4 regions of the Bacillus nitroreducens genome follow, and region 1 is predicted to be linked to each of the others. Evidence: riboswitches for the same ligand, from Rfam matches in the RefSeq annotation. Region 1 holds a riboswitch; each other region holds the start of a gene.
The links. A riboswitch is a leader RNA that binds a small molecule or an ion and turns the genes downstream of it on or off. The one in region 1 is predicted to bind S-adenosylmethionine.
Positions count from the first base shown of each region.

Region 2: another riboswitch for S-adenosylmethionine. It lies ahead of ACWPVE_RS09615 (aliphatic sulfonate ABC transporter substrate-binding protein); the one in region 1 lies ahead of ACWPVE_RS05165 (PLP-dependent aspartate aminotransferase family protein).
Region 3: another riboswitch for S-adenosylmethionine. It lies ahead of metK (methionine adenosyltransferase); the one in region 1 lies ahead of ACWPVE_RS05165 (PLP-dependent aspartate aminotransferase family protein).
Region 4: another riboswitch for S-adenosylmethionine. It lies ahead of ACWPVE_RS18305 (acyl-CoA dehydrogenase family protein); the one in region 1 lies ahead of ACWPVE_RS05165 (PLP-dependent aspartate aminotransferase family protein).

Region 1 is NZ_CAXHYI020000003.1:274,664-282,293, reverse strand. It holds gene ACWPVE_RS05180 (extracellular solute-binding protein) at 1-796, opposite strand, end outside; gene ACWPVE_RS05175 (response regulator transcription factor) at 901-1,686, opposite strand; gene ACWPVE_RS05170 (sensor histidine kinase) at 1,688-3,409, opposite strand; SAM riboswitch class I at 3,677-3,784, shown strand; SAM riboswitch class I at 4,046-4,158, shown strand; gene ACWPVE_RS05165 (PLP-dependent aspartate aminotransferase family protein) at 4,261-6,060, shown strand; gene ACWPVE_RS05160 (acetoacetate--CoA ligase) at 6,219-7,630, shown strand, end outside.
Region 2 is NZ_CAXHYI020000003.1:1,174,213-1,181,842, forward strand. It holds gene ACWPVE_RS09590 (LysM peptidoglycan-binding domain-containing protein) at 1-642, opposite strand, end outside; partial or broken gene ftsZ (cell division protein FtsZ) at 838-1,788, shown strand; gene ACWPVE_RS09600 (aldo/keto reductase) at 1,843-2,760, opposite strand; gene ACWPVE_RS09605 (hypothetical protein) at 2,860-3,030, shown strand; gene ACWPVE_RS09610 (Crp/Fnr family transcriptional regulator) at 3,070-3,573, opposite strand; SAM riboswitch class I at 3,930-4,040, shown strand; gene ACWPVE_RS09615 (aliphatic sulfonate ABC transporter substrate-binding protein) at 4,234-5,229, shown strand; gene ACWPVE_RS09620 (ABC transporter permease) at 5,398-6,234, shown strand; gene ACWPVE_RS09625 (ABC transporter ATP-binding protein) at 6,250-6,963, shown strand; gene acsA (acetate--CoA ligase) at 6,981-7,630, shown strand, end outside.
Region 3 is NZ_CAXHYI020000003.1:2,079,811-2,087,440, reverse strand. It holds gene ACWPVE_RS14020 (tetraprenyl-beta-curcumene synthase family protein) at 1-386, opposite strand, end outside; gene ACWPVE_RS14015 (gamma carbonic anhydrase) at 600-1,127, shown strand; one part of gene ACWPVE_RS14010 (IS3 family transposase) at 1,237-1,510, shown strand; one part of gene ACWPVE_RS14010 (IS3 family transposase) at 1,510-2,399, shown strand; gene metK (methionine adenosyltransferase) at 2,456-3,655, opposite strand; SAM riboswitch class I at 3,887-4,051, opposite strand; gene pckA (phosphoenolpyruvate carboxykinase (ATP)) at 4,336-5,925, shown strand; gene ACWPVE_RS13995 (alpha/beta hydrolase family protein) at 6,040-6,846, opposite strand; gene ACWPVE_RS13990 (ABC transporter substrate-binding protein) at 6,995-7,630, shown strand, end outside.
Region 4 is NZ_CAXHYI020000003.1:2,949,774-2,957,403, reverse strand. It holds gene ACWPVE_RS18315 (methionine ABC transporter ATP-binding protein) at 1-422, opposite strand, end outside; gene ACWPVE_RS18310 (LLM class flavin-dependent oxidoreductase) at 464-1,858, opposite strand; SAM riboswitch class I at 1,956-2,059, opposite strand; SAM riboswitch class I at 2,219-2,328, shown strand; gene ACWPVE_RS18305 (acyl-CoA dehydrogenase family protein) at 2,410-3,567, shown strand; gene ACWPVE_RS18300 (SRPBCC family protein) at 3,837-4,262, shown strand; gene ACWPVE_RS18295 (rhodanese-like domain-containing protein) at 4,372-4,548, opposite strand; gene ACWPVE_RS18290 (FtsX-like permease family protein) at 4,745-6,667, opposite strand; gene ACWPVE_RS18285 (ABC transporter ATP-binding protein) at 6,654-7,421, opposite strand; gene ACWPVE_RS18280 (response regulator transcription factor) at 7,623-7,630, shown strand, end outside.

The DNA of each region.
Region 1 (7,630 bases):
CTTCATCATTGGATAATCCGTTAAATCCTTTTACAAATGCATCCATGTTTACAAGTTTCTCAATTTCCTCTGCAGCTTTCACCAATGCTGGGTCTTCAAAACTTCCTGTACGGTTAATTGCATTGTTTAAAGCATCTTTTCCACCGATTCTGTCTGCAAGGTACATGAACCACATAGATCCAGTCCAACGGTCTCTATTACCTAACGTAATTGGAGTGACACCGTTATCCGCAAGTGTTTCCACTACATTTAGGAATTCATCATATGTTTCTGGTACTTCTAAGTTATATTTTTCAAAAATTTCCTTATTATAATAAACGGGTGTAATGTTTAATTCTAATGGTAGACCGTATGTTGTGTCATCCACAGAAAATGCATCTAATGTGCCAGCTACAAATTTATCCTTTTCAACGACGTCATCAAGTGGTGTGAACATATTTGCGTCAACGTAAGGCTTCATATAACCAGCAGCCCATGTCACACCAACATCTGGAAGTTCATTAGATGCTGATAATACTTTAATTTTTTCTTTGTATTGCTCGTTAGCTAAGATTTCAGTTTGAATATCTACATCAGGGTTCTCTTCCTCGTAAGACTTAATAATGTCATCAACGATTGTGTATTGTGCTTTTGAGCTACCCTCAGACCAGATATGCATCATTTTTACTACGGTTTTGTCACTGCTAGATCCATCAGAATCTTTTGCGGTATCATCAGAAGATGAGCATCCTCCTAAAATTAATCCGCCCGCAATTGCCATGGACATAACAGCGGTAAACGCTTTCTTTTTAATCATTAAAAAACCCCCTTATTTGTTGTCCTCAATATCTTACACTTAAAGTCTATCATTGAGAAACGTATCAAAAAAGGGGACGATAATTGGGAATAATACTACTATTTTTAGAAAGCCTTTTCATTGCTTGTTTTCCGGTATGCAGTAGGTGTCATTTTCTCATATTCTTTAAAAATTTTTATAAAGTACTTTGTAGTGTTATACCCTACTTCTTCGGCGACTTCATTGATCGTAAGTTTGGTTGAAAGGAGTAGTTCTTTGGCACGCTGAATTCTCCGTCTAGTTATATATTCACTAAAATTTAATTTAATTTCATCTTTAAAGAGTACACTAAAATAACTTGGATTTAGATGAACATGAGCTGCTACTTCTGTTAGGGTAATGTCATCCTTAATATGTTCATCTATATAGGTGACAGCTTCACGGATTGTGTTAGATGTTCCATCGATTTTTGTTGTAGCATCAACAATCTTTTTGTCAACCACCTTTTCTATTATTCCTGCTCTAAGTTTTTTTTCTAGTATTTGTACCGCATCTTCAACCGCTTCTATTAACGTACTCTTGCTAATAGGTTTTAAAAGATAGTTTACAACACCGAGGCGAAGTGCCTCTTGTGCATATTCAAATTGAGAGTATGCAGATATAACGATAACAACAGGGGACAACCCTTTATCTCTAATGTTTTGTAGAAGTTGCAACCCAGTCATCTCTGGCATGCGGATATCAGAAAGTAAAATATGAATTGGTTGTGTTTTCGCAATTTGAAGAACTTCCTCACCACTTTCAGCAATGAGGATTTTAAATTCGCCATTATTCCAGCTCTCTAAGGTTCTTTGTAAACCTTGTCTTGTTCTTGGCTCATCATCAACAATCAAGATATTTTTAATTAACATATTATTCTCCCCCAATAGGTATTTCAAACGAAATCCGTGTCCCTTTAGTCGGTTCACTTTCAATTAATAGTTCTGAATACAAGTTTTCGTTGTAGTAGAGTTTTAAGCGCTTATTTACATTTGAAATAGCAATCCCTTTACCTTTTGTAGAAGTGACACCACTCGTTTTCATCGCTTGTACGATTTGATGGACGCGCTCTTGGTCCATTCCAGGGCCATCATCTTGAACTGAAATTCGAATCCGATTGGTATTAACTTGTTCTACTGTGATCGTTACAAGACAGTCGCCGATTTTATTTCCAGCACCATGTAGGATCGCATTTTCAACAAGTGGTTGAATAATGAGTTTTGGAATTCGTACATGCATACATTCATTAGGGATTGTAACTTTCCATTGTAGGCGGTCACCAAATCTCATTTTCATAATTTCCATATAATCTTTAATGTGTTTGATTTCATCCTTTAGATATACCCAATCATCATCAGTCTCTTTTGTGATGGTATATCGGAATAAATCAGACATTGCAATCACAATATCAGATAGTTCATCTTCATTTTTTTCTTCTAATGACCAATGCAAGGCATCTAGTGTATTAAAAAGAAAATGTGGGTTGATTTGTGCTTGAAGTGCCTTTAATTCACTACGACTACGTAGGATCTCTTTCTGATAAACCATTTGGATTAAATGGTTTGTTTCCTTCACCAACTGATTGTAAGTACTGTTTAGTTCATTAATTTCATTGACTGAAGGAACATTTGGATTTAAGGTAAGAGTTCCTTTTCCCGCAAGTTGCATTGTTTTGGTTAAGCGAACAATTGGTTGTGTGATGATTGTTGACAGGAATAAGGAGAAACTCATAAAAATAACTGCACCAACTACACCAGACAGAACGATACCTCTCCGTATTCCTTCGATTCCTTTAGTAAGTTCACTTATTGGGGTTAAAATAAATACTGTCCAACCTGTAAGAGTTGAGGTTTCCCTTGAGACTATAAATTCTCCTTCCTCAAGTTGAAGTGTACCTTCTGGATTTGAAATGATTTTTGTGAGATCCCCATCGTAATTCTGAATAATAGGCTGCTCATTTTTGTCTAACAGGATGGAAAATTGGTTGTTCGATTTTGCAAACTGAAAGTGATTACGGTCGATACTAATTAGTAAATATCCTCCATTTTTATACGTACGGTCGATTAAACTTATTCTTCTTATGGCAAGGAAGTTATTTTTATCTTGTGGATCATCTCCAACCCAGACCAACCTACCTTTTGCTTGGTCTGCTTTTTGAATCCATCTAGGATTAATTCGGTCTTTTAATAAGCCTTCATCAAGAGGTATCACACGATGTTGTTGCTTAGAAAAAATTTGATATGAAAAAATTCCATCGCTATTCCCTAAAATCCGGTTAACACTTCCCATTAATTGCTGGCGTTCTTGAAATGAGATTTCTTTCCCATCATAGATTTTTGTAAGTATATGTTGCACTTCTTCATCTGTAATCACGAGTTTTGAGGACATGTTGATTTGTTCGAATAACGATTCAAATCTAGCATTTGTTTCAACAGCAACCTGATTAATTTGTTTCTCTGCATTGCTTTTTAAAAGAGTAGAAACCTCGTTCAAAGTTAGTAGTCCCACAATTACTAGAACGATGATCATAACAAACAAGAAGATAAATAAAATTTGATTTCGTAATGTATTCCATTTTCTTAGTTGCTTAAGCATAAGAGTCGCCTCTCAATTTTGACGTAAGTAGATTACAAAGCAATAGTGTAATCGCTCGCATGTTAAATTTGGTAATTGTAGGGAGTTAGTCCCATTCCCATTTTATCATCTACTCAATAAAATGAAAACGTTTGTTTATTAGTTATACTAAGTGTGGAGTACATTAAATGTATTTTTGGGACTTTAATTTTTAAAATTTTTCGTTAAGTATTGACTAAATTATCTAAAATGTATAACATTTATTCTAATAGTTAAATAACGCAATTCTTCTTATCACGAGAGGTGGAGGGACTGACCCAAAGAAGCCTCGGCAACCAGCTAGTCAAAGCCCGGTGCCAAGTTCAGAGGAAGTATTATTACTTTCGAAGATGAGAAGGTGGACGAATGTAAAAGGATGTTTATATATTCATGTGCCCCTTCTGTTATCTTACAGAAGGGGTTTTGTTTGTTTCCAATATGTAGAGAGGCTCTATGCGGAATCTACAGAACATTCTTGATTAATATGGAAGAGATTTAAAGGGAATCTTAAGAATATCAGCATTTTTCAAAAAATATATTGACTATATTAATAAAATATTCTATAATCCTTTATGTAGATGAAGTGTTAATACGTTAATACGTCAATTTAATAAATATTTCTTATCCAGAGTGACTGAGGGAACAGGCCCGAAGAAGTCCAGCAACCTTCAAGTGAAAGCTTGAAAAGGTGCTAATTCCTGCAGGTGCGTTAAGCGCCTGATAGATAAGATGAGGCCCCCTCTTCTTATATTGAGGGGGCTTTTTATATAACCATAAAATGAAAAAACGATTATTCTAATAATCTTTTAAAAATGAATTCGGAGGTATAAACAATGACTACACAATATAACACGTATGATGATGAGACGATACTATTACATGGGGGCCAATCTCCTGATCCAACAACGGGTTCACGAGCAGTTCCAATCTACCAAACGACTTCATTTGTATTTCATAATACAGATCATGCTCAAAGTCTATTTAGCCTTGATGAGTCTGGGAATATCTATTCTCGTATTGGTAACCCGACTGTTGATGTACTTGAAAAGCGAATTGCGTTATTGGAGGATGGCGTCGCTGCCGTAGCAACATCGTCAGGAATGGCTGCAATTGCTTTAGCTATCATGAACGTAGCGGAAGCAGGAGATGAAATTGTAGCAGCTTCAAATTTATATGGTGGAACTTACAATCTCTTCGCTGTTACGTTACCGAAATATGGAATTAAAACTCATTTCGTTGATCCAACAGACCCAGAGAATTTTAGAAAAGCAATTACGCCTAAAACAAAAGCTGTATTTGCTGAAACAATTGGAAACCCAAGCTTGCATGTATTAGACATTGAAGCTGTTTCGGAAATTGCACATGAGAATGGTATACCTCTCATTATTGACAATACGTTTGCTTCACCATATGTTTGTAAACCAATTCAATTTGGAGCAGACATTGTTGTTCACTCTGCAACCAAGTGGATTGGTGGACACGGAACAACAATTGGTGGACTAGTAATTGATGGTGGCCGATTTAATTGGAACAGTGAAAAGTTCCCAGGTTTTACAGAGCCAGATCAAAGCTATAACGGCATATCTTATGCAAATGAATTTGGTACTTTGGCATTTAGTACAAAACTCAGAGTTCAGCTTTTAAGAGATTTTGGCTCTTCTTTAAGTCCACATAGTGCGTTCTTATTACTACAAGGACTTGAAACATTACACTTACGAATCGAAAAACATAATGAAAATGCATTACAGGTTGCAAGATTCCTACAAGAACACCCTGCAGTTGAATGGGTTGCTTATCCAGGTCTTGAAGAGCATCCAGCACATGAACTAGCAACTAAATATTTACGTTCTGGATTTGGTTCAATCGTAAACTTCGGAATTAAGGGTGGCAGAGAAACTGGTAAGAAAGTAATTAATAACATTGCGCTATGGTCACATGTAGCAAATGTTGGAGATGCAAAGTCACTAATCATACACCCTGCGTCAACGACTCACCAGCAATTAAGTGCAGAAGAATTAAAATTAACGGGAGTAAGTGAAGAGTTAATTCGTCTTTCAGTTGGAATTGAATCATACCGTGATCTAGTCAATGATTTAGACCAAGCTTTTTATGAAGCGACAGGAATCTCATCAAAAGGTGAGCAAAAAGGTGAAACAGCTGTTAACGATGAGGGAGTCATTCGTTGGGCTCTACAATCTACATTTATTCGTGAAGAAGTTGATGGGAAGGAAATTCAACGTGCCAAAACAATTGCAGTTGTAGGACTAAGTGGTAATCCAGCTCGACCAAGCTACAGACTCGCACGAAAAATGCAACGTCTCGGCTATAAAATTATTCCTGTTAATCCAAGAGAAACAGAAGTATTAGGCGAGCAAGCTTATCCAGATTTAGCCTCTATTCCAGTGAAGGTAGATATTGTTCAGGTATTCCGTAGTCCTGAAGCAGCGATTGGTGTTGCAGCAGAGGCAGCTAACATCCAGCCAAAAGTGTTCTGGCTACAAGAAGGGGTTATTTCTCCGAGAGCTGTTGAGGTAGCGAAAGAAGCGGGTCTTGAAGTTGTTCAAAATAGATGTACTTATAAGGAAGCACAACGACTCAGGGGTGCAATTGTTACTTACGCTTGCGAAATTTAAGACTAAAAGTCAGATAATGACTTACAGTTTTTACATGGTAGATTTATTAAATAGTAAAAGATAAAAGCATGAGCTGACGGAAATTTTAAAATGGTTTTTGTTAGGTGACTGGTGCAGCGAGGGAAATGCTTTAATTTCGATAAGGGAGGAAGAAAATAATGACAACACAACACAGTTTACTAGAATCTAATATTCTGTGGGAGCCAAGTGAAACTTGGGTCTCACAGTCTAATTTGATGAATTTCTCACAAAAGGTCGGTTTTCCGCTTCTGCCTTATGAGCGTTTTCATCGCTGGTCTGTCGCTGAGCCTGAAAACTTCTGGTCAGCAGTATGGGATTTTGCGAATGTTGTAGGAGAAAAAGGTACGAAGATAATGATTCCACCAAGTGATGGTGGGATGCTTGGTACTCAATGGTTTCCAGATGCCCAATTGAATTTTGCAGAGAATCTTTTACAAGGTGAAGAATGGCAGACAGCCGTTATCACAGCAGATGAAAACGGAGTCTCTCGTTCAGTAACATTTGGAGAACTACGTAGCATGGTGGCTACTGTTCAGTATGGATTAAAAAGTTTAGGAGTAAATAAGGGTGATCGTGTTGCAGGTGTTGTTATAAATGGCCTTGAAGGCTTAGTGGCCTTGTTAGCAACCACTTCGCTAGGCGCTGTATGGACATCATGCTCTCCAGATTTTGGTCCAAAGGGAATCATTGATCGGATTGGGCAAGTTCGTCCAAAGGTATTAATAGCCACTTTGGAATACCAGTATAACGGAAAGTTCTTTGATATTCGAGATAACATTTCAGCAGTTAGTCAGGTACTTAAGGATGTTTCGGCTATCGTGACTTTATCTGAAGGAACTGATTTAGTAGTAAATCAAGACACAACAGTGTTAAGTTGGCAGGATTTATGTCAAGACAGCTCATCTCAGCTGGAGTTTACTAGAGTTCCTTTTAATCATCCACTATATATCCTATATACATCTGGAACTACTGGACTACCAAAAGCGATTGTTCACTCGGTAGGAGGTACATTGCTTCAACACTTAAAAGAACACCAGTTGCATTGTGACGTGAAAACTGGAGATGTAATGTTTTGGTACACAAATACTGCATGGATGATGTACCCATGGCTTGTTTCAGGATTAGCAAGCGGTGCTGCAATTCTTCTCTATGATGGGTCACCCATTCCTAAGAAAAATAAAGGCATCTTATGGGAGATTAGTGAAAAAATTGGACTCACACATTTCGGAACAAGTCCAAAATATCTAGAAACTTTGATGAAGGCGGGCTATCAGGTAGGGAAGAAACATGATCTATCTAGTTTGCGTAGTGTTCTTTCTTGTGGAGCACCTTTAGCAGCTGAACAATATGATTGGATCTATAACGACATCAAGACGGATATTATGCTAGCTTCTATTTCAGGTGGAACTGAAATTATTGGATGCTTTGTGATGGGTTCCCCTGTACATCCAGTTAGACGAGGAGAAATTACATGTAAAGCACTCGGTATGGCAGTGGATGTACTAGATGACCGTGGAGTTTCGGTGATCAATGAAAAAGGTGAATTAGT
Region 2 (7,630 bases), 900 kb from region 1:
GCCTTCAGGAGCAATGGATAATGGCCTTGAAACAACCACTTTCCCATCTGGAAACGTAGTAATGTTTTGAGCGATATGTTTCCACCCCATATGAGTTTTATGGAACTCTTCCATGCCTTTTACTAGTTCAAAATGGTTAGTACCGTTAAAACGGTTATAGTCTGGAATCCATGTATGGTGTTGTTGAATGAGTGATATTTTTCGTTTGATATTTTGATTAAAGAGCCAATCTTTAAATTCTTCTTTCGTCATTAAGATATGTTCCCCTTGCATGTTCATTTGTTTTGGAGGAATTTTAAGAATCTGACCTGGGAAGACATTCTCGGATGAAAGCTTATTAGCTCGTTTTATCAGTTCTGGTGATGAGCGAAACTCCGATGCAATTTCTTGTAGGGTATCTCCTGCAACAACTTCATAGGTTACGGGAACCCAAAGTTTCTGACCGACCACTACCCTATCTAATTGAAGGCCATTGGTGATTTTTAATTCATCCACTGTGGTTTCAAATCGTTTCGCTATCCCTGGCAATGTATCACCAGCTTGGATGACATAAATAGGATTTGGAGTTGTCGCGTTTGTTACAGTAGGTAAAAATAAGAGACTGAAGAAAAGTCCAATTAGTATAGTCATTTTTATTTTCATAGCATGTATCCTTCCATCATTTGATATGATTAGTTTGTAATAGAAGCTTAATATTATGCCCAAAAGGAGCTTCATCAGGTTCTTTTCATTTTTTAGAGGAAATTCATGTCAGAAACAGAAGTAGTACTACGAAGTATATAATATAAATCCGTTTCTTTATTGGGAAAAGGCAATGGACGTGAGGAGGAAAAAGTCATGTTAGAGTTTGAACCATACATAGATCAGTTTGCAAATATTAAGGTAGTAGGTGTTGGCGGCGGTGGAAATAATGCGGTCAATCGAATGATTGAAGCCGGAGTAGAAGGTGTTGAGTTCATTGCGGTAAATACAGATGGACAGGCCTTAAATCAATCAAAAGCAGAAATCACAATTCAAATAGGGGCATCATTAACACGAGGACTAGGTGCTGGAGCCAATCCACAAATCGGAATGAAGGCTGTTGAAGAAAGTGAAAGTGAGATTGAGGAAGTATTAAAAGGTGCGGATATGGTCTTTGTTACGGCAGGCATGGGCGGTGGTACAGGTACTGGGGCAGCACCTGAAATTGCACGAATTGCAAAAAAACAAGGTTCATTAACAATTGGTGTCGTTACCAGGCCGTTCCGTTTTGAAGGGCGCAAACGAGCAGTAAATGCAGATGCTGGTATTGACGCAATGAAAGAAGCAGTGGACACGTTAATTATTATTCCGAATGAAAAGTTATTGGAGATTGTTGATAAGCGCACACCGATGATTGAAGCATTCCGCGAAGCTGATAATGTTCTCCTTCGAGGAGTTCAAGGGATTTCCGATTTAATTGCTGTACCAGGATTGATTAATCTTGATTTTGCTGATGTAAAAACAGTAATGTCCCATAGAGGTACAGCTTTAATGGGAATTGGTATGGCAAAAGGGGATGGTCGTGCGATTGAAGCAGCACATAAAGCAATCAATAGCCCATTGCTAGAGACATCAATTAGTGGAGCACGTGGTGTCATTTTAAATATCACAGGTGGCAGAAACTTGAGCCTCTTTGAAATTCAAGAAGCAGCAGATGTCATTTCATCTGCAACACATGAAGATTTAAACATGATTTTTGGGTCTGTGATTAATGATAATTTAAAAGATGAGATTATCGTGACCGTAATAGCAACAGGTTTTACGGATAACTAAGAGAAGAGTAATAACCCCCACAGCGCTGTGGGGGTTATTTTACAGTTCTTACGGAAGTAGATAGCCAGCTGCTTGGAAAATGCTGTACCAATCTTCACGCGTTAGATTTACTTCACTTGCTTTGACAGAATCCTTTAAGCGTTCTAAATTCATGGTACCGATAATAGGTTGCATGTTGGCTGGATGACGTAAAAGCCAAGCAATGGCAATCGTTGTATTAGAAACACTATATTTTTCTGCAATTTCATCAATCTTTTGATTCAACTCAGGGCATTTTTCATTGCCAAGAAACGGTCCTTCAAAATAGCCATATTGGAACGGTGACCAAGGTTGAATTGTGATGTCGTGTAATCGACAAAAGTCGAGCACATCTCCATCGCGGTTAATGGATTGATCAATCTGCATATTCCCAGTAACGCCACTTGCAATCATATGAGCATTTGGAATACTAAGTTGCAGTTGGTTCGCAACAATGGGTTGCTTGACATATTTCTTTAGTAATTGAATTTGCATTGGTTTTTGGTTAGACACGCCGAAGTTTCGTACTTTACCAGAGGACTCCAATATATCGAATGCTTCCGCAACCTCTTCAGGCTCAACAAGGGCATCGGGACGATGTAAAAGCAATACATCTAAATAATCTGTTTTAAGTCTTTTTAAGATTCCATCCACAGAGTTTAGGATATGCTCCTTTGAAAAATCAAACATACCTTCTCGAATCCCACATTTGGATTGAAGAATGATCTTTTCACGAACATCGTCATTCATATGTATCGCATCAGCAAAGATTTCCTCACACTCTCCACTCCCATAAATATCAGCATGATCAAAGAAGTTTGCTCCAAGTTCTAAAGCTGTTTGAACAAACTTTTCTGCTTCTGGTTTTTCTAAAGAATTAATTCTCATACAACCTACTGCCACAACTGGTACCTCGAGTGTACTGGTTCCAAGTTTTATTTTTCGCATGAATGAACCTCCTATATTTGTACTGATATTACTGTTTCCTCTTTCTAGTCTACATATTTCAGTTTCGATTGGAAAGTCTAGAAAAAAGGAGGGTTTGGAATGAAACGGAAAAAGCGTGTGTTCATGCTGCTATTACTAACATTTCCACTGTTGTTCTTAATGGGGTGCGAAGACGACAAAGAAAGACCAGAAGTAGGAGAGGATATTGAGGAAATCGGAGAAGAAGACGAATTGGTGATGGCAAAATTGATGATAAAAAAAGAAAAATAAAAAAGTGCTCCTCCATAAGTAGGAGGAACACTTTACTTATTATGCTACATTTGCTGCTGTTTTCGTCGTTTTTCTTTCATTCATACGTTTTGCTAGGTAAGGTATTGCAAATCTGTCTACTCCGTAGTAGTATGTTGCAGCGCCTGCGAATAAGAGAATAACAGCTACTGTATAAAGTACTGGGTTTGTGCTAACTGTTCCAGCAAGTAAGAAGTTTAAGTTCATGAATGCACCTGCAATTAATGCTGGGATCGTTGCAGCACCTAAGATTAAACCAAGACCGACTAGAACTTCACCCCAAGGAATTAGTACATTGATTAATTCAATGTTTGGAAGAGCAAAGCCTTCAAGGAATCCTGCATACCAAGCTTTTACTATAGGAGCTTCGCCACCAGCTTTCGCGATTGCACCTTGGATGAAGCCACCTGCGTCAAACTCTCCAGTTACTTTACCAAAACCAGCTTTAAGCCATTGAATTCCTAACCATACACGTAATACTGTCCAAACAACTGCCATTATTGGTCCTTTTAAGAATGTTTTCATTCTAATCTCCCCTTATTTTAAATTTGTGAAATTATTCACAAGTTGTAGTAAAAAAATATAAGTTCGTAAGTAAGCTGCCAGCTTTTGTAGTAGTTTGTGAAATGTTTCACTAACTTTCTACACTCTTAATATACAACGGTTTAACAATAAAAACAATAGGTGTCACAAATATGACATAAATGTTTTTTTAGGTCTATTTTTTCTATGTATACATAAGATTAGAAGGTGGAAATAAACATGTAAGTAAATATTTTGATTAGGAAAAATATTTTAAAAAGTATTTGACTTTAGGAAATACTCATACTATAATCCAATCTATACAGTAAAGCACAGAAACGTATTAATTGAATAAAGGACTCTTATCCAGAGCGGTGGAGGGACATGGCCCTACGAAACCCGGCAACCTTCAAGAGATTATTCTTGAAAAGGTGCTAATTCCATCAGGTACGATACCTGAAAGATAAGAGGAGGATAAAAATCCCTCTTCTTATTAGAAGAGGGATTTTTGTATAACTAGAGTATTTGATGGTTGCAAACGCATTGGTATAATTCTTAGTTTTTATATAAATATACTAGGTATTTCTGTGTGAACCACATCATGAGGGCTGATACATACTAGAAGTCAATGTAAAAATAGTAATTTAAAGGGGAGAAAAAGGAATGAAGAAAATAAGTGTCATATTTATTGCGGTATTACTATTAGTGGGAATTGTTGGGTGCTCAAATAGTGCAAGTAAAGCAAGTGAAGGGAATGAAAAGCCAAAGAAGATCACATTGGATTACGCCTTTTATTCCCCGACAAGTCTTGTGTTAAAGGAGTTTGGTTGGGCTGAGGAAGTATTTGAAGAAGAAGGAATTGAGGTTGAATTTGTACTTAGTCAGGGAAGCAACAAAGCATTAGAATTCTTGAACAGTGGAAGTGCTGACTTCGGTTCATCTGCAGGAGCAGCCGCTTTAATGGCGAAAGCAAACGGTGCTCCAATTGAATCAGTATACCTTTATTCAAAGCCTGAGTGGACAGCATTAGTAGTAAATAAAGATTCAGATATTCAAAATGTAAGTGATTTGAAAGGGAAAAAAATTGCTGCAACCATTGGAACGGATCCTTATATTTTCTTATTACGTGCCCTGAGTGAGGAAGGACTAAGCCCTTCAGATGTCGAGATTGTGAATCTACAGCACGGAGACGGTGCAGCTGCCTTATCATCAGGTCAAATAGATGCTTGGTCAGGACTAGATCCTCATATGGCAAGAGTTGAACTAGAAACAGATGCGAAACTTTTCTACCGAAATGCTGACTTTAATACGTATGGAACCCTAAATGTACGTTCTGAGTTTGCGGAAAAGTATCCAGAATATGTTGAAAAAGTGATTGAAGTATATGAAAAGGCTCGTGCTTGGACATTAGAAAATCCGGAAGAAGCAACAGAAATCTTAGCAAAAGCGGCAAATATTGATCTTGAAGTCGCGAAAAAACAATTTAATGAACGTAATGATTTTTCAAATCCAGTACCTGGAGAGATTCAAATTGAGGCATTAACGGAAGCGGGTAAAGTTCTCCAAGAACAGGATATTATCAAAAAAGATGTTGAGTTAGATAAATTAGTTCAAGATTTAATTAATCCTACGTTTGCGGAAAAGGTTATCAAACAATAAAGGGAAGTGCCATGCTTTTGTAAAGCTCAAGAAACCATCGGTCTCTGCCATCTAATCCAACTGCTTAAAGAGAGAAACTTTTGTAAAAGCGACTGTTGTGATGGTTACGGAATGAACGGCACCTTGGGCTTTCTAACTATTAGCACTCCCTTGATAGGGGGATATACGATGAGTACAAAAGGTGAAACGCTCTCAAGGCAAATAAAGGTAAAACCAAAGCGTGAGTTTGCTTTAAATGGAAATGTAAAAATAGTCTTACTAGGTAGTATTATTCCTGTGATTTTACTCGTGATTTGGCAGTATTTAAGCCATATAGGTGTCCTAGAAGCGCATCTAATGCCAGCTCCAACAGTTATCCTAGCAAAAATAGTTGAATTTGCAGGAGATGGAAGTCTTTGGGGACACATTGGAATTACCTTATATCGAATCTTTTTTGGTTTTCTGATTGGGGTCGTTGCAGCAGTCATATTTGGTTCTTTGGTCGGCTATTTTAGGGTCGCAGAACAATTACTGGATCCAATGATTCAAGCATTCCGCTCTATTCCGTCTCTTGCATGGGTACCACTGTTTATTCTTTGGATGGGAATTGCAGAACCATCTAAAATTACACTTATTGCAGTCGGTGTGTTTTTCCCAGTGTATTTAAATATTGTATCTGGTATACAAGGTGTCGACCGAAAATTAATTGAGGTAGGGAGAATCTATAATTTTTCAACGTTTGAGTTAATCAGAAAGGTCATTCTACCAGCTTCACTTCCCTCGTTTCTAGTTGGAATTAGAAGTGGATTAGGATTAGGGTGGATGTTTGTTGTTGCTGCTGAATTGATGGGAGCGAGTCAAGGAATTGGGTATTTGCTTGTAGTTGGTCAAAACTCATACTCTCCTGAAACGGTCATTGCGAGCATTGTACTGTTTGCCATATTAGGTAAAATAACAGACTCCATTTTAAAGAAAACAGAGGAAAAAACACTACACTGGCAGGATAGCTTTACGAAGAAAGCCTGAAAGGATGAAGAATAGATGCTTGCAGTTCAAAATGTTTCACGAACTTTTTCGAACGGTACGACAGGGTTTAAGAATGTGAACTTTGAAACTAAAAAAGGTGAAATTATAGGGGTTTTAGGTACAAGTGGATGTGGAAAAAGTACGTTATTACGGGTTCTATCGGGACTGGATTCGGATTATACAGGAACGGTGAAAATCAGTGGTGACACAATCAACTCTGTTCATGAAAAGGTTGGAGTCATTTTTCAGGAATCACGATTAATGCCATGGTTAACGGTACTAGAAAATATCTCTTTTGGTTTAAGGAAGGATAACCAGAAAATTGAAAAGGCACAAGAATATATCAGACTAGTAGGATTGCAAGGCTTCGAAAATCATTACCCAAAGGATATTTCAGGTGGGATGGCACAACGAGTATCAATCGCTAGGGCTCTTATCACAGCTCCAGAGGTGTTGCTTTTAGATGAGCCGTTTAGTGCTCTTGATGCATTTACAAAAATGCAACTGCAAGATCTACTGCTAACCATCTGGGAGAAATATAAGTCGACGATGATTTTAGTTACACACGATATTGATGAAGCCTTGTATTTATGTGATCGGATTATTGTTTTAAAAGGGCAGCCAGGGGAAATCTATCAAACTATTCAAATTAAGGAACCTAAACCAAGGTCCCGCGGGGATGTAGGATTAGCACAACGAAAGGCAGAAATCTTAACACTATTAAGTTAACGAGAGGGGATAGGGAATTGACAGCGACAAAGTTGGACATCATTAAACCTACTGAAGGAAACTATAATCTACAAAACTATGATAAAGTATATCAACAATTTTCATGGGAGGATGTAAAAAAAGAATTTAGTTGGTACCAAACAGGGAAAGTAAATATGGCCTACGAATGCATTGATCGTCATGTTGACGATGGATATGGAGAAAAGATCGCCCTTCACTATATAAATGGGGATGAAGAACAATCGTATACGTTTCGGGATATAAAAGAAAAGACGGACCACCTAGCAACTGTATTGAAGAATTACGGTGTCAAAAAGGGTGATATTGTCTTTATCTTTTTACCTAAGCATCCAGATTGCTATATTGCGATGATTGCTGCAATAAAGATAGGGGCTGTCGCAGGACCACTTTTTGAAGCGTTTATGGAGGATGCAGTTCGAGATCGAATTTCAGACTGTGAAGGTCGTTTTTTAATCACTGATTCTGAATTGGTCAAAAGAGTTCCAAAACAGGATTTGCCATCATTAGAAACGGTATTTATTACAGAGGGTCCAGAAAAATGTCAGGAAAATGAAATATCTCTTGTTGATGCTTTAGCAAAGGCTCAAACGGAGACCGAGATCATTGAATGGTTGGATCTTGAGGACCGACTTAATATTCATTATAC
Region 3 (7,630 bases), 1.8 Mb from region 1:
TCCTGTTCATTACGATATTGATAATAATTTTTTGTGGGTTGCCCTGGTCGCAATGCATCTGGCATGGAATCATGAAGTGAACGAAAATCGGTCGGATCTAATGAAGTACTGCGATCGCAAAGATTATCAAGATAATCACTAATCGTCTGATAGGCAACAATAAAACGAATGCATTCCTCCATTTTCCTACCTGCTAATAAGGCCATGATTGCCCCACCTTCACAGTGAAACGTTTTTGTTCGAATACTTGCTAAGGCCTGTTTCTTTAGCTCTTTATTTGGAATCGACTCTGCTTTCTTTTTCCAAACCGCTAATTCACGATGCACAATCGGAAATACCTCACGATACACTTTCTTCATTAAACTTATAGGTTGCGTTGGTACCATCGATATCACCTCAAAAAAGCACTAGGCGTACGGCATATACATATTTAAGATGAGCGCTTCAGTAGATTTTATTTACCCACCTGTGGCCTAGAGCTAGATTTTATTTTTTTATTACTTCAAATGATTAAGATTTACGATACTTGTGAAAGTTGATACACTTACATTAAATGATTTTACGTCTAATATCAAACGATTGGAAAGGATGTACCTATTATGATTTATCCGTACAAAGGGAAATATCCTGAAATCGCAGATTCCGTTTTTATTGCAGACTATGCGACAGTTACTGGTGATGTAAAGATTGGCGAAGAAACGAGTATTTGGTTTAACACCGTTATCCGTGGAGATGTGGCACCAACCATTATTGGAGAGAGGGTAAGTATCCAGGACAACTCAACATTACATCAAAGCCCTAACAATCCTTTGATTATTGAAGATGATGTCACAATTGGACACCAGGTTATATTACATAGTTCCATTATTCGTAGAAATGCTCTGATTGGGATGGGATCTATTATTTTGGACGGAGCAGAAATTGGTGAAGGTTCTTTTGTAGGTGCTGGTAGCCTCGTTCCCCCGGGTAAGAAGATCCCACCAAACACACTTGCATTCGGTCGACCTGCAAAAGTTATTCGTGAACTGACTGAAGATGATCATAAGGAGATGGCGCGTATACGCCGTGAATATGTGGAAAAAGGGCAGCATTACAAGCAGGTACAAAAAGAAGTCCGAGGGAAATAAAAAACTCGCCATTATTTTAGAGTGACCCAGTAAAATGAGACAAGGAAAAAACACCCCCTGTATCGAATTTAGTTAATAACTAATCGATATTTATGGAGGGTGTTTTTATATGGGGAAAAAGGTACATTATCCATCAGAGATTAAAGTAAAAGCAATAGAAATGAAAAAGAATGGATTTACAAACTCAGAAATTATGAATGAATTGGGGATAAAGAATGTCTCACAAATAAAGACATGGATGCGCTGGGATCGTAATGGGGAAAGCTATCGTTTTGAACAGCCTATTGGAAAACAGTACAGTTATGGAAAAGGTCCAGAAGGCCAGGATGAACTTGAAATAGAACGCAACAAAAATAAGCATCTTCAGATGCAAATTAAAATTCTAAAAAAGTACAAAGAACTCGAAAGGAGCTGGTTCCGCAAGTAGTTATTGAATTGGTAGAGGAGTTATCAAAAAAATATAAAATAATTGATATACTCAGTGTTCTAGAAATACCAAAATCTACATTTTATCGTTGGAAAAAGAAATACATTAATCGAGGGCCAAAAAAATTAGAAAAGCTTATAATCGACCTTTGCGAAGAGACTAAATATCATTATGGACATAGAAAAATTAAAGCTCTTCTAAAACAGCGTTATAGCATTAAGGTTAATCGCAAGACTGTACAAGGTATAATGCAAAAATTCAATCTTCAATGTCAGATTAAAGTAAAAAGACAGAAACATATCAATGGGGAAAGTAATATTATTGTGGACAACATTCTTAACCGGAACTTTAAGGCAGAAAGACCCAATGAAAAGTGGGTAACTGACATTACATACCTACCATATGGCTCTTCTATGCTTTATGTATCAACAATAATGGATTTGTATAATAACGAGGTAGTCGCTTATACGGTAAGTTCAGTACAAGATACGAACTTTGTATTAAGTACATTGAGAGAGGCCATAAAAAAGCGAAGACCTAAAAAAGTTCTATTGCATAGTGATCAAGGATCAGTATATACATCCTATGCATATCAAAATTTCGCAAGAGAAAAAGGCATTATCACAAGCATGTCCCGTAAAGGAAACTGCCATGATAACGCCGTAATCGAATCCTTTCACTCCTCGCTAAAGTCGGAAGGATTCAAAGACCATAGAAGATCTTCTATCACTAATATTAAAGTAATTGAGATTGTGAATCAATATATGTGTTACTATAACGAAAAACGAATACAGGCAAAATTAAACTACCTGGCTCCAATTGAATATGGACGTCAGGTAGCATAGGTGTTTTTTCTAAGTCCCATTTTGGCGGGTCAGTTCATTTGGCGAGTTTTTTTATCTTATTGTGCAGCTTGTGCCTTAAGCGTTTCTGCTTTGTCTGTACGCTCCCATGGTAGATCGATATCATTTCTACCAAAGTGTCCATATGCAGCAGTTTGTTTATAAATTGGACGACGTAAATCCAACATTTTAATAATACCTGCTGGGCGTAAATCAAAATTCTTGCGTACTAAATCTACAAGTACATCTTCTGATACTGTTCCAGTACCAAATGTGTCAACTGAAATAGAAACAGGTTGGGCAACTCCAATTGCGTATGCTAGTTGCACTTCACATTTGTCAGCTAAACCAGCTGCAACAAGGTTTTTCGCAACGTATCGAGCAGCATATGCAGCTGAGCGGTCAACCTTGGTTGGATCTTTACCTGAGAATGCACCACCGCCATGGCGTGCATAACCACCATACGTATCTACAATAATTTTACGACCTGTTAGTCCTGCATCCCCTTGTGGACCACCAATTACAAAACGGCCAGTTGGGTTAATAAAATACTTTGTATTTTCATCAATTAGCTCCTGTGGAACAACTGGATTGATAACATGTTCCTTTATATTTCGTTGGATTTGTTCCAATGAAATTTCAGGATGATGTTGAGTCGAAATAACAATTGTATCAATTCGAACTGGATTGTTATTCTCATCATATTCTACAGTAACCTGCGTTTTTCCATCTGGACGTAAATATGGAAGAATCTCGTCTTTACGAACCTTCGTTAATCTACGTGAAAGTTTGTGAGCTAATGAAATAGGTAGTGGCATTAATTCCTTCGTTTCATTACAAGCATAACCAAACATTAAACCTTGGTCACCTGCACCAATTGCTTCGATTTGCTCGTCAGTCATTTGACCTTCGCGTGCTTCTAAAGCTTGGTCAACTCCCATCGCGATATCTGGTGATTGCTCGTCAATCGAAGTTAATACTGCACATGTTTCATAATCAAATCCGTATTTTGCACGAGTATATCCGATTTCTTTAATCGTTTCACGAACAATCTTTGGGATATCTACATATGTAGAAGTTGTAATTTCTCCTGCAACAAGTACTAAACCTGTCGTAACAGAAGTTTCACACGCTACACGTGCATTTGCATCACTAGCTAATATGGCATCTAAAATAGAATCTGAAATTTGGTCACAGATTTTATCAGGATGTCCTTCTGTAACAGACTCAGAAGTAAATAAATGGCGTCTATTTGTCACAAACGCTTCCTCCTTTTGCAATTCAGAACCACAATAAGATGTGAGTTCTGATGTTAATTGATACGGTACTCATTCCCTTAGTATTGTTACCTACCCGATTTTCTATCCTTTATATGAACCAACCAATCAAACAATTAAACACATGAACTCGCGTTAAGTAACATATCTTTTAAAAATAAAAAACCTTTCCCACTTTTTGAGGAAAGGTATAATCGTTCTTCTCGCCTTTCACTCTTATCGATCAAGGTCATGCCTTGCTCAGGTTAGCACCTTATCACTTTTTGATAATGTTGACCTACTAATATATAGGTTTCACAATTAATCTTTTGATATGTAAGAAAAGTGATGGTTGCCGGGTTTCATTGGGCCTGTCCCTCCGCCAGCTCGGGATAAGAGAGTATCCGTTCAATGAATAATCATACCGTAGTCGTCCTTTTTATGTCAACACAATTCCTGAAAAATAGTACATCGAAGTATGTTATACTTTTTTCTTGAAAATTCGACAAATATCGCTAGTTTCAGATTTTCCAATGACTATTTTTACAATTCACCTGCACTTTCCATTGATATATTACGTAAAATACGTTAATAGTATAGACTATTTTTTCTAATGTGTTATACTAATTATAAAATTTGAGATTATATAAAGAATTACAAAAAAAGATAAAGGATGGTTTAACATGAATTCAGTTGAAGTTACAAATGAGCAGCTATTAGAATTAGTGAATGGAAAAAATGCACTTCATAACCTATCTGTTCCTATTTTAGTTGAAAAAGTACTAGCTAGACAAGAAGGAATCCTTACTTCGACTGGTGCTGTACGTGCAACAACTGGGAAATACACTGGGAGATCGCCTGAAGATAAATATATTGTTGAAGAAGAGTCTTCAAAAGATAAAATTGATTGGGGTAACGTGAATAAACCAATTTCTAAAGCTACATTTGAAAACCTTTACAGTAAGGTCTTAGCATATTTAAAAGAAAAAGATGAAGTATTTGTGTTTAATGGTTATGCTGGTGCTGACAAAAAAATACGTCTTCCAATTCAGGTAATTAATGAATTTGCTTGGCATAATCTATTTTCACAACAAATGTTCATTCGTCCCACTTCAGAGGATCTCAAGACACATCAACCTGAATTCACTGTCATTAGTGCACCGAATTTCAAAGCCGATCCGAAGGTAGATGGTACCCGCTCTGAAACATTTATTATTATTTCCTTCGAAAAACGAACAGTTTTAATTGGAGGGACTGAGTATGCTGGAGAAATTAAAAAATCGATTTTTTCAGTAATGAACTATTTATTACCACAACAAAATATTCTTTCCATGCATTGCTCTTCTAACGTTGGGCAAGAAGGAGATGTTGCTCTTTTCTTTGGATTATCTGGAACAGGTAAGACAACTCTTTCTGCAGATCCAAAACGCCGTCTAATTGGAGACGACGAACATGGGTGGTCTAGCTCTGGCGTGTTTAATATTGAAGGCGGTTGCTATGCTAAAACTATCAATCTTTCACGCGAGAAAGAACCACAAATTTTTGATGCGATTCGCTTTGGTTCGGTGTTAGAAAACGTTGTGGTTAATGAAAAATCAAGAATTGCTGATTATGATGATCATTCATTAACTGAAAATACAAGGGCTGCATATCAAATCGAAAATATTGATAATATTATAGTACCTAGCATTGCAGGTCATCCAAATACAATCATATTCTTAACAGCAGATGCATTCGGTGTGTTGCCTCCAATAAGTAAGCTTACAAAGGAACAAGCGATGTATCATTTCTTAAGCGGATACACAAGCAAACTTGCAGGGACAGAGCGCGGTGTAACAGCTCCACAAGCAACATTCTCAACTTGCTTCGGTTCACCATTCTTACCCCTTCCTGCGACTGAATATGCTGAAATGTTAGGTAGAAAGATTGATGAACATAATGTTCAAGTGTTCCTTGTGAATACAGGCTGGACTGGCGGAGAGTACGGTGTTGGCAGCCGCATGAAGCTGTCGTATACTCGTGCAATGGTTCAAGCTGCGTTAGAGGGCGAATTAACAAATGCTGAAACTGTTAAAAATGATATATTTGGATTAGAAATTCCGATTCATATTCCAGGTGTTCCTGATGATGTGCTTCAACCAGCAAAAACATGGGCTGACCAAAGCACATACTATGTAAAAGCAAAAGAATTAGCAATGAAATTCAAAGAAAATTTCAAAAAGTTCTCCAATGTTCCAAAAGAAATTGAATTATTGGGTGGACCACGGATCTAATTTAAAAGTACCATCAACTTTTCACAAACATATGGACCTAACTGAAAGTGCACTTATTTTGGTTAAGTTTTGAAACATTCGTCATTACTTCAGTATTTTATAAAAGCTCGAGGGCTATACTTCGAGCTTTTTTCTATTTGGCTTCCTTGTCTTCATCCATTCTGTTAAACGCCTCACAGTTTCTCTATTTTCATATGGGGGAAAATAATGAGTGTAATGTGGAAAGTACCAACTTTCCACCTCTTTCCCCAATTCCCTTACCCTTTTTTCAAGTCGGTAAGCATGGTGAATGGACACATTTTTATCTTTCTCACCATGGATAATGAGCAGAGGTGCTTCAAGCTTCTCGATTTCATAAAGTGGAGTTCTCCATTTATAACGTTCTGGATATTTTGTAGGTGTTCCCCCAATTACTCGTTTAAGCATTCGACGCAAATCATTTCGTTCAATATACGTAAGACTTAAATCACTAACGCCTCCCCAAGTAACCACTGAACAAACTTGGGGGTAGCGTATGGCTGTTAGAAGAGCCATAACACCACCACGTGAGAAACCAAAAACATGTATTCGTGTTGGAATGACTTTTTCATGCTGTTCCAGCACTTTAGCCGCAGAGAATGCATCATACCTGTCATCGCCTGCAAAGTCCTCATTCCCTTCTCCACCTTGATTTCCGCGATAAAAAGGCGCCATCACTACAAATCCCTCTGAGGCAAATTGGATTATCCGACCAATTCGAACCTTTCCAACATTTTTTATTCCACCTCGAAGATATAAGAAACCATCATACACACCTTCATCCTTTGGTTCAGCAAGGAATCCTTTGATTTTTAATCCTTTGCTCCAATATGTAATTAAAAAAAGTTCAATCGTAGGATTTGGAGAAGGAAATCGTTGTTTTTCAATAATGGTTCCATCCATCATTTTCTTCATCCCCCTTATGTTTACAAACAATTTCATGTTCCAAAAAATTTAAAAATAGGCATTCACACATTTTTGTCACGTTCATACTCTAATCTTAGATAATTAACTATAGCAGACAGTTGACCTGTCAAGGAGGAATGTATCTATGCGACGTTTCGTTGCTTACTTATTTGCATTACTGCTTATTATTCCATTAGTTGCCTGTAATAATAACCAGGTTCAGAAAATCCGTATTGCCGAGGTAACACGTTCTGTATTTTACGCACCACAATATGTAGCAATTACGGAAGGATTCTTTGAAGATGAGGGCTTGGAAATTGAATTAACAACAGTGCCTGGTGGAGATAAAACCATGACTGCATTAATTTCTGGTGGAGCTGATGTAGCCCTTGTTGGATCTGAAACATCAATCTATGTAGAGGCACAAGGTTCAACAGACCCAGTTATAAACTTCGCTGCTCTAACTCAAACAGACGGTACCTTTTTAGTGGCAAGAGAAAACATCGAGAACTTTAACTGGAACCAAATCAAAGACCGTACGTTCCTTGGTCAACGTAAAGGTGGAATGCCCCAAATGGTCGGTGAGTTTGTTATTAAAAAGCACGGAATTGACCCACAAAATGATTTGAATCTCATCCAAAATATCGACTTTGCCAATATCTCAAGTGCTTTTGCTTCTGGTACAGGCGATTTTGTCCAATTATTTGAACCTACTGCTAGTTTATTCGAAAAAGAAGGACGCGGCTATATTATTGCATCATTCGGTGAAGAGTCTGGTAAA
Region 4 (7,630 bases), 2.7 Mb from region 1:
AGTTGAGCTGGGTATTGATGCATCCTGTCTTCAAGTCCAACCAGTGTTAATAATTCTTCTACTCGTTTCTTTCGAATTGTTTGCTCCACCCCTGCAGCCTTTAAAGCAAACGCTACATTTTCATATACGGTTTTGGATGCAACCAAATAAAACCCTTGAAAGATCATGCCAATGGATTGTCTTACCTTTCTTAGCTGCTTACTCGATAACTGTAAGAGCTCTACACCATCTACTTTGACAACACCTGATGTAGGTCTTTCCAAAATATTAATACAACGAAGTAACGTGCTCTTGCCTGCACCACTATAGCCAACAATTCCAAATATTTCTCCCTCTTTGATTGTGAGGGAGACATTATCAACTCCAACAATCCGATTCTCTTTGCTTATATATTCTTTCGTTATATTCTTCAACTCTATCATGATGGTGTATTCCCCTCATTTCCTAATTCCACAAACATCTTTTATTGTTTTAGAGGCACACGTCGAAATTTACTACCGGGGTGATCATCTGGTAGCGTACTTTTACCTTCAGGGAATAACTTTTCTCGCAATGTACCTTTCGTGTATTCTGTTTTATATAATCCACGTTCCTGCAAAACAGGAATTACTAAATTTACAAAATCTTCTAGGTCACCTGGTGTAACTAAATGATTTAAATTGAAGCCATCTACTCCAGATTGTTCAAATTGGAATTGGATTGCATCTGCAACCTCTCTCGGGTTCCCAACAATGATGCTGTTACGATCCAATGACTCAAAACGGTGTAACACTTCACCAACCGTTAATTTTTTCGGCGCATCTTTCGTAAGTGTGGCAGCCTTGTAATGCCCTCCTTCAGTCTTTTTCTTGTATTCAAATGGTACATTTGGATCTACATTTTCAAATTCAGCTATGTCATATCCACTTGCCCCATATTGTGCTTTTGCGGCGTCTGGGCTCCACAGCTTGTTGTATTCCTCAAATTTCTGTTCCGCCTCCTCTGTTGTTTCGGCAACAATCACACTTAGGAATGAGAAGATCTTAATATTATTTGGATTACGTCCATATTTTTCAGCGCGTTTTCGAATATCATCTGCATAATAGCGAATTCTCTCTGGAGTCGGACCTCCAACAAAAATACATTCCGCATGCTTTGCTGCAAATTCTCGTCCTTTCTCTGATGTACCTGCTTGATAAATAACAGGTGTTCTCTGAAGGGAAGGCTCACTTAAATGAGGACCTTCGACTTTGAAATAGCGACCCTCATGATTAATTTCATGTACTTTTTCTGGGTCAATCAGGGTCTTCTTCTCAATATCTTCAATCACCGCATGATCTTCCCAGCTTTGTTCCCACAATTTATACGACACTTCAAGAAACTCATCTGCGATCTCATAGCGCTCATCGTGTTTAATCAGATCCTGAAGCCCAAAATTTCTTGCTGCGTTAGGTAGGTATGAAGTTACCACATTCCATGCAATTCTTCCCTTTGTCAAATGATCCAATGTTGAAAAACGTCTCGCATTCGCAAACGGCGGTTCATATGTCGTACTTACAGTCACGGCAAACGAAAGATTTTCTGTGACATGCGCCATTGCTGAGATCAATAAGGCAGGGTCATTTAATGGTACCTGTAGCCCATCTCGAATCGATGGTGCTTTACTTTTCTGATACACATCATAAACACCAAGGACATCGGCAAAAAAGACGGCATCGAACTTCCCTCTTTCTAACAACTTCGCTAATTCAACCCAGTAGTCTAAATCCTTATATCTACGATGACGTTCATTCTTCGGATGCTTCCAAAAACCGTGAGAATTGTGCATGGAGCTATTCATTTCGAATGCATTTAAAATAATTTGCTTCTGTTCACTCAACTTTTGTTCCTCCTTAATGTTTAAAATAGAATGTTGAAAAAAAAAACCTCTTCTAAGAAAAGAAGAGGCTTTTTTACCATACGTAAGCACAACTCTTTCCTTATCTTTCAAGCATTTCGCTTGCTGGAATTGGCACAGTTCTCTTAAAAGTCTGTTGCCGAGGCTTCAAAGGGCCAGTCCCTCCACCTCTCTGGATAAAGAAATCAGATTATTAAATTTAATCCAAAATATACATGAGAAAGAAAAAACTGTCAACAACTTTTAGAAATATTATCATTATTTATTTTTAATGTTATATTTTAAATCTTGACAATAATGAAAACATCATTTACAGTGTAAACTAAATTAAATAGTATCAAAAACTTATCAAGAGTCAGGGGAGGAATCTGGTCCTACGATCCTGCAGCAACCTCTTTTTTATAAAGAAAGGTGCTAATTCCAGCAGACTAACCATGTCTGGCAGATGAGAAAGGATAAATCAAACCCAAGCCCCCTTTCGTCGTCTCGAGAGGGGTTTTTTCTTTTCATAAAAAACAGAGGGAGGTACGTGTATGTCAATTGCGTTTGATCATACAACTGGCAACAAAGTGCACCAAAATAAAATCAAAAAAGCAGGGGAATTAGCTGCGATTTTTAAGGAAAGATCTGCAGATATTGATGCAGGTGGAGAATTTCCTTATGAAAATTTCGAAGACTTGAAACAAAACGGATTCTTAGCCCTTACTGTTCCGCAGGAATATGGTGGCAGTGGTTTAAATCTCTTTGAGTTTCTTACAATTCAAGAACAAATTGCAAAAGGAGATGGTCCAACTGCCCTTTCTCTCGGCTGGCACCTCGGACTACTCCTCGAGGTGGCTGAAAGTAGAAATTGGAACGAAGAAAAGTTTGCCAAAGTATGTGAATTGGTCGTAAATCATCAGGCACTCATTAACCTTGCACAAACAGAGCGTGCAACAGGGAGCCCTTCCAGAGGAGGTATTCCGACTACTACTGCAATTAAAGAAGAGAATGGATGGCGAATAAATGGAGTCAAAGCCTTCACTTCTATGGCCATTGCACTCGATTATTCAATTGTAACCGTCAATCTTCATCAAACTAGAAAAAAAGGATATATTTTAGTAGACCATAAACTAGATGGGGTCCATATAAAAGAAACATGGGATAGTGTTTCCATGAGAGGAACCAAGAGTGATGACCTCATTTTAGATCAAGTGCTAGTCGAAGAGGATGCACTATTGGTAGTAGAGGATTTATCGAAACCATCTCCAAAAGGTTGGTATTTACAAGTGCCAGCGGTTTACTTAGGAATTGCTGCTTCTGCTAGGGATTACGCAATTAAATTCGCTTCTGAATATTGCCCTACCACCTTACCTGGACCGATAAAAGATGTACCAGAAGTGAGAAGAAAAATTGGCGAAATCGAACTAGAATTGTTTCATGCTCGAGAAATTCTGTATTCCGTTGCTAGAAAATGGGTAGAGTATCCAGAACAGCGAAGTAGTATGGGACCTGAACTAGCAGCCGTAAAACATATTGCAACGAACAGCGCAAATAAAATAGTCGATTTGGCAATGAGAATCGTGGGAGCAAGGAGTCTTTCCGCGCAGAACCCGCTTCAACGGTATTTCCGTGATGTTCGAGCTGGGCTTCATAACCCTCCAACAGATGACGCAATTGTTTATACGCTAGCTAATGCCGTTTTAGACTGAGATTCTTTCATGACACTAAACAAGGTGTCATTGTTTTTTCATATTACACATACTCACTAAGTTGGTATTCTCTAGTTGGCCTTATGGATAAAATGGGTTTTTCATTCATTTTTCGAAAGATTATTTCTTTCATAAAAGCTGAATTCTATGAGTTTTTGTGTTTTATTTTGTAAATACTGTTGGTAGTATGATGGATTATTTTGAGTCATCTAACGTAAGCTTATTAGGAGAACGAAGAACAAAATATCATAGTTAAAGGAGAGCATAGAATGGAATCCAATCGAGTTACCATCACGACAACAGTTCATGCACCAGTAGAGAAGGTTTGGGAATATTGGACAAGTCCAAATCACATTACAAAATGGAACTCTCCATCAGAGGATTGGCATTCGCCACATTCTGAGAATGATCTACGGGTCGGTGGAAAATTCGTTACACGAATGGAAGCTAAGGATGGTAGTGTTGGTTTTGATTTTGGCGGAACGTACGATGAAGTAACCTTACATAAGTATATTGCCTATACGATGGCTGACGGAAGAAAAGTCGAAGCTACTTTTAAAAGCAATGGAAACGAAACCGAAATTATTCAGGTCTTTGATCCTGAAACGGAAAACCCTGTTGAGTTTCAAAGACAAGGATGGCAAGCCATTTTAGATAATTTCAAAAAATATGCAGAACAAGAAGCTAGCCACTGAAGATCTATAAGTGACTAAAAAAGTCATATCATCAATGTCTCTATATTCGTTAAAAAAGCAGTCCGAATCTTGTCGGACTGCTTTCTAGTTTCTTTTTCGTATTTTTGTTTCACTCTAGTTTCCCACTCCAGTTATTCATTCCACCGACCAAGTCCTCAACTTCGTATCCTAAAGCTGCTAGAATGCCACAAGCCGCCTTGCTACGATTGCCAGATTGACAGGCTACGATATAGGTTTGATCCTTATCTAGTTCTCCCTTGAGTAACGCAAGCTGACCTAACGGGATATGCGTGGCACTGGAATTTTCCCAGTGGCTATTTCACCTTGTTTCACGAATATCAAAGATGTTTACTTCTTCACGATTGTGTATACGTTTTGTGACTTCTTTTAGGTGTTACTTGTTTTGCCATGAATTGTCTTCCGTATATACAATTTAGTGTTCTACCTTCTATGTCACTCCATTATTCGAGAGACTTATTCCTTTAGTTATTCACTGTTTTTTTTACTGTCGTAAGTGTTAATAGATAATAACTTAGATATATAATAAAATACAATAGAGTTGTGATAACAATTGGAACTGTTAAATTCGTTCCTATTAATACAGAAAAAATATTCGAAGCGATTTGTAATATGACTAAACCATGTACAACGCCAATGATAAGTGGCAATCCGAAAACAAACATCATTTGCTTTCTTATGACCGCATTTACTTCTTTTTTACTTACACCAATTTTACGTAAAATTTTATATCGGCTTCGATCCTCGTGTGATTCTGTTATTTGTTTAAAATAGATAATACATCCCGTTGCTGCAAGAAAAACAAGACCTAAAAATCCTAAAATAAATAGATTTAATCCACCTGATTCTAGCCCTTTTCGATAGATGTTATAATACGTGATTAATTGCATCTCTTCACTAGCCAACTTTTGTAATTGAACTGTCGTATCCTTTGTCGTTTTTTCACCTGCAACTTCATATGCTTTAATCGTTACAGGGGTCACTTGAGCCGCGATTTCAGAGAACATTTGATTGCTAACGACAATCGCAAAATCTGGATAACTCCAAGGAAGTATTCTGTCTTCTACCATTGCGCTGAACGCTAAGTCAAGTTCTGTATTTGGCAATTGTAATGTTACGAGATGTTCTTCAAAATCATTTGACGTATACTCCGTTAAAAGTGGTCGAATGCCAATCGTTTGATTGCCCGTAAGCTGAATATTACTTTCCTTCCCTACTATTTTTAATGCCTCATTATACGTATTTTCAGATATGATTTTAATTGGTCCGTTCTTTAAATAATCCTGTAGAAGTGGACTAGATACTTCCCCATTTACGTGAATGACAGGGATATCCATTTGCCCAATAAACGAATGTTCGCGATCAGATTGAATCACGTCTTCGATTTGCTTGTCTACAGATTCACTTGTAGAAATATGCATATAGCTGAAAGGTGCTTCTTTTTCTGCTTGTTTTTCATTTGTATAATAAAAGCTGTAGCCGACTGATATTGCACTTATCGTCACGGCACTCAGCAATGCGATCATCGTAAGTGTGCGAGCATTTCCATTAATCCGATAAATCAATTGCGAGATTCCAACTAAATTTGTCCCCTTATAATAACTTGTCTTTTTATTTTGTAGGAGTCTTAATAGATAAATAGTAAGGAATCTAAATAATAAATACGTACCTAAAACAATACAGAATAAAAATAACAAAAGATTTGTTAGCACTTGGATGTTATTAGTTGGCGGTTGATAGCCCAGCCAATAACTCAAGGCGATTAAAATAATGGAGGTTAACGCTGCAATAAACGATATTTTCGGGACTTTTTCCCCTTCCTTTTCTGCTCGAAATAGCTCAATCAATTTGAATCGATAGATCAAACGGTACGCACGAAAGGATGTAAATAGAGAGATCATCAGAAAGACGATAAATGTATTCACAATCGCATCTAATGATATTCCGAAACTAACTTCAACTGGTGCATTCAACAATCTGAGAACAATCAACGTAAACAGTTTCGATAAGATGGTTCCAACGATGATCCCGATCATTACCGCGATTCCACCCATGATGATATTCTCATAAAAAAGCATTTTCCCGATTGTTTTTTTCCTTAAGCCTAAGAGCGAATATAATCCCACTTCTTTCTTTCGTTTTTTTGTAAAAAAAGAATTTGAGTAGAAAATAAAAATGGCTACAAATAGTACCAGTACTACAGAACCTGCAATAAAGATATTAAGAATACTATCAGATGATTCAATCGCTTTTTTTACTTCTGGACTGTACTGTAAGGATACAAATGTATAATAAATCACTACACTGAAAATCATGGATATAAAATATAGCAAGTAGTTTTTAACGTTACCGATCATATTTTTCTTCGCTAAATCAAATAGTGTCACTTAGGCCACCCCCAAGTGCGGATAGTACATCTAAAACTTTTTGGAAAAATTCTTTACGGGTACTTTTTCCTTTTACAAGTTCTGTAAACATTTTTCCGTCTTTTATAAAAATCACTCGATTACAGTAACTGGCAGCAAATGCATCGTGGGTGACTAGTAGGATCGTTGCTAGATTTATTTCACTTAATTCTTTTAAGCTTTCCAATAAATCGGTTGCTGATTTTGAATCCAATGCACCAGTAGGTTCATCTGCCAATAGTAGACTCGGTTTCGTGACGATTGCACGTGCTGCGGCGGTACGTTGCTTTTGACCACCAGAAATTTGATATGGATATTTCTCTAGTATTTGACTGATCCCAAACGTTCTTGTTACTTCGTGGACTCGTTCCTCTAATTCGTTCACATCTACTTTAGCTAATGCTAAAGGCAGGATGATATTTTCCTTAACGGTTAATGTATCTAACAAATTATAATCCTGAAAAATAAAACCAAGCTTTTCACGACGAAATGTAGCTAATTGCTCCTCATTCAAATTAACAATATTCGTCCCATCAATATGAATATCACCAGAAGTTGGTTGATCAATTGTTGCTAATACATTAAGGAGTGTTGATTTTCCAGCGCCAGAAGGTCCCATAACACCTACAAATTCACCTTCATATACGTTTAAATCGATATTATCCAATGCAGTAAATACATTTCCTTTTGTTCCGTATACTTTTTTTATGTTTTTCGCATCTACAACGATATTCATTTCATTCAATCCTCCAAAGAATCATATTACTGTTCTTTATTCTATCGGATGATACTATTATTTAACCTTACAGGTTTATCGTTAACCTTACAATTTCGAAAGGTTGGTTCAAAAATACGATGAAAAATACTAATATTAAAACAGTGAATCATTTTAATACGATGGTCAAACTGGTACTAACAAATGAAGGGAGTGTTAAAGATGAAAGT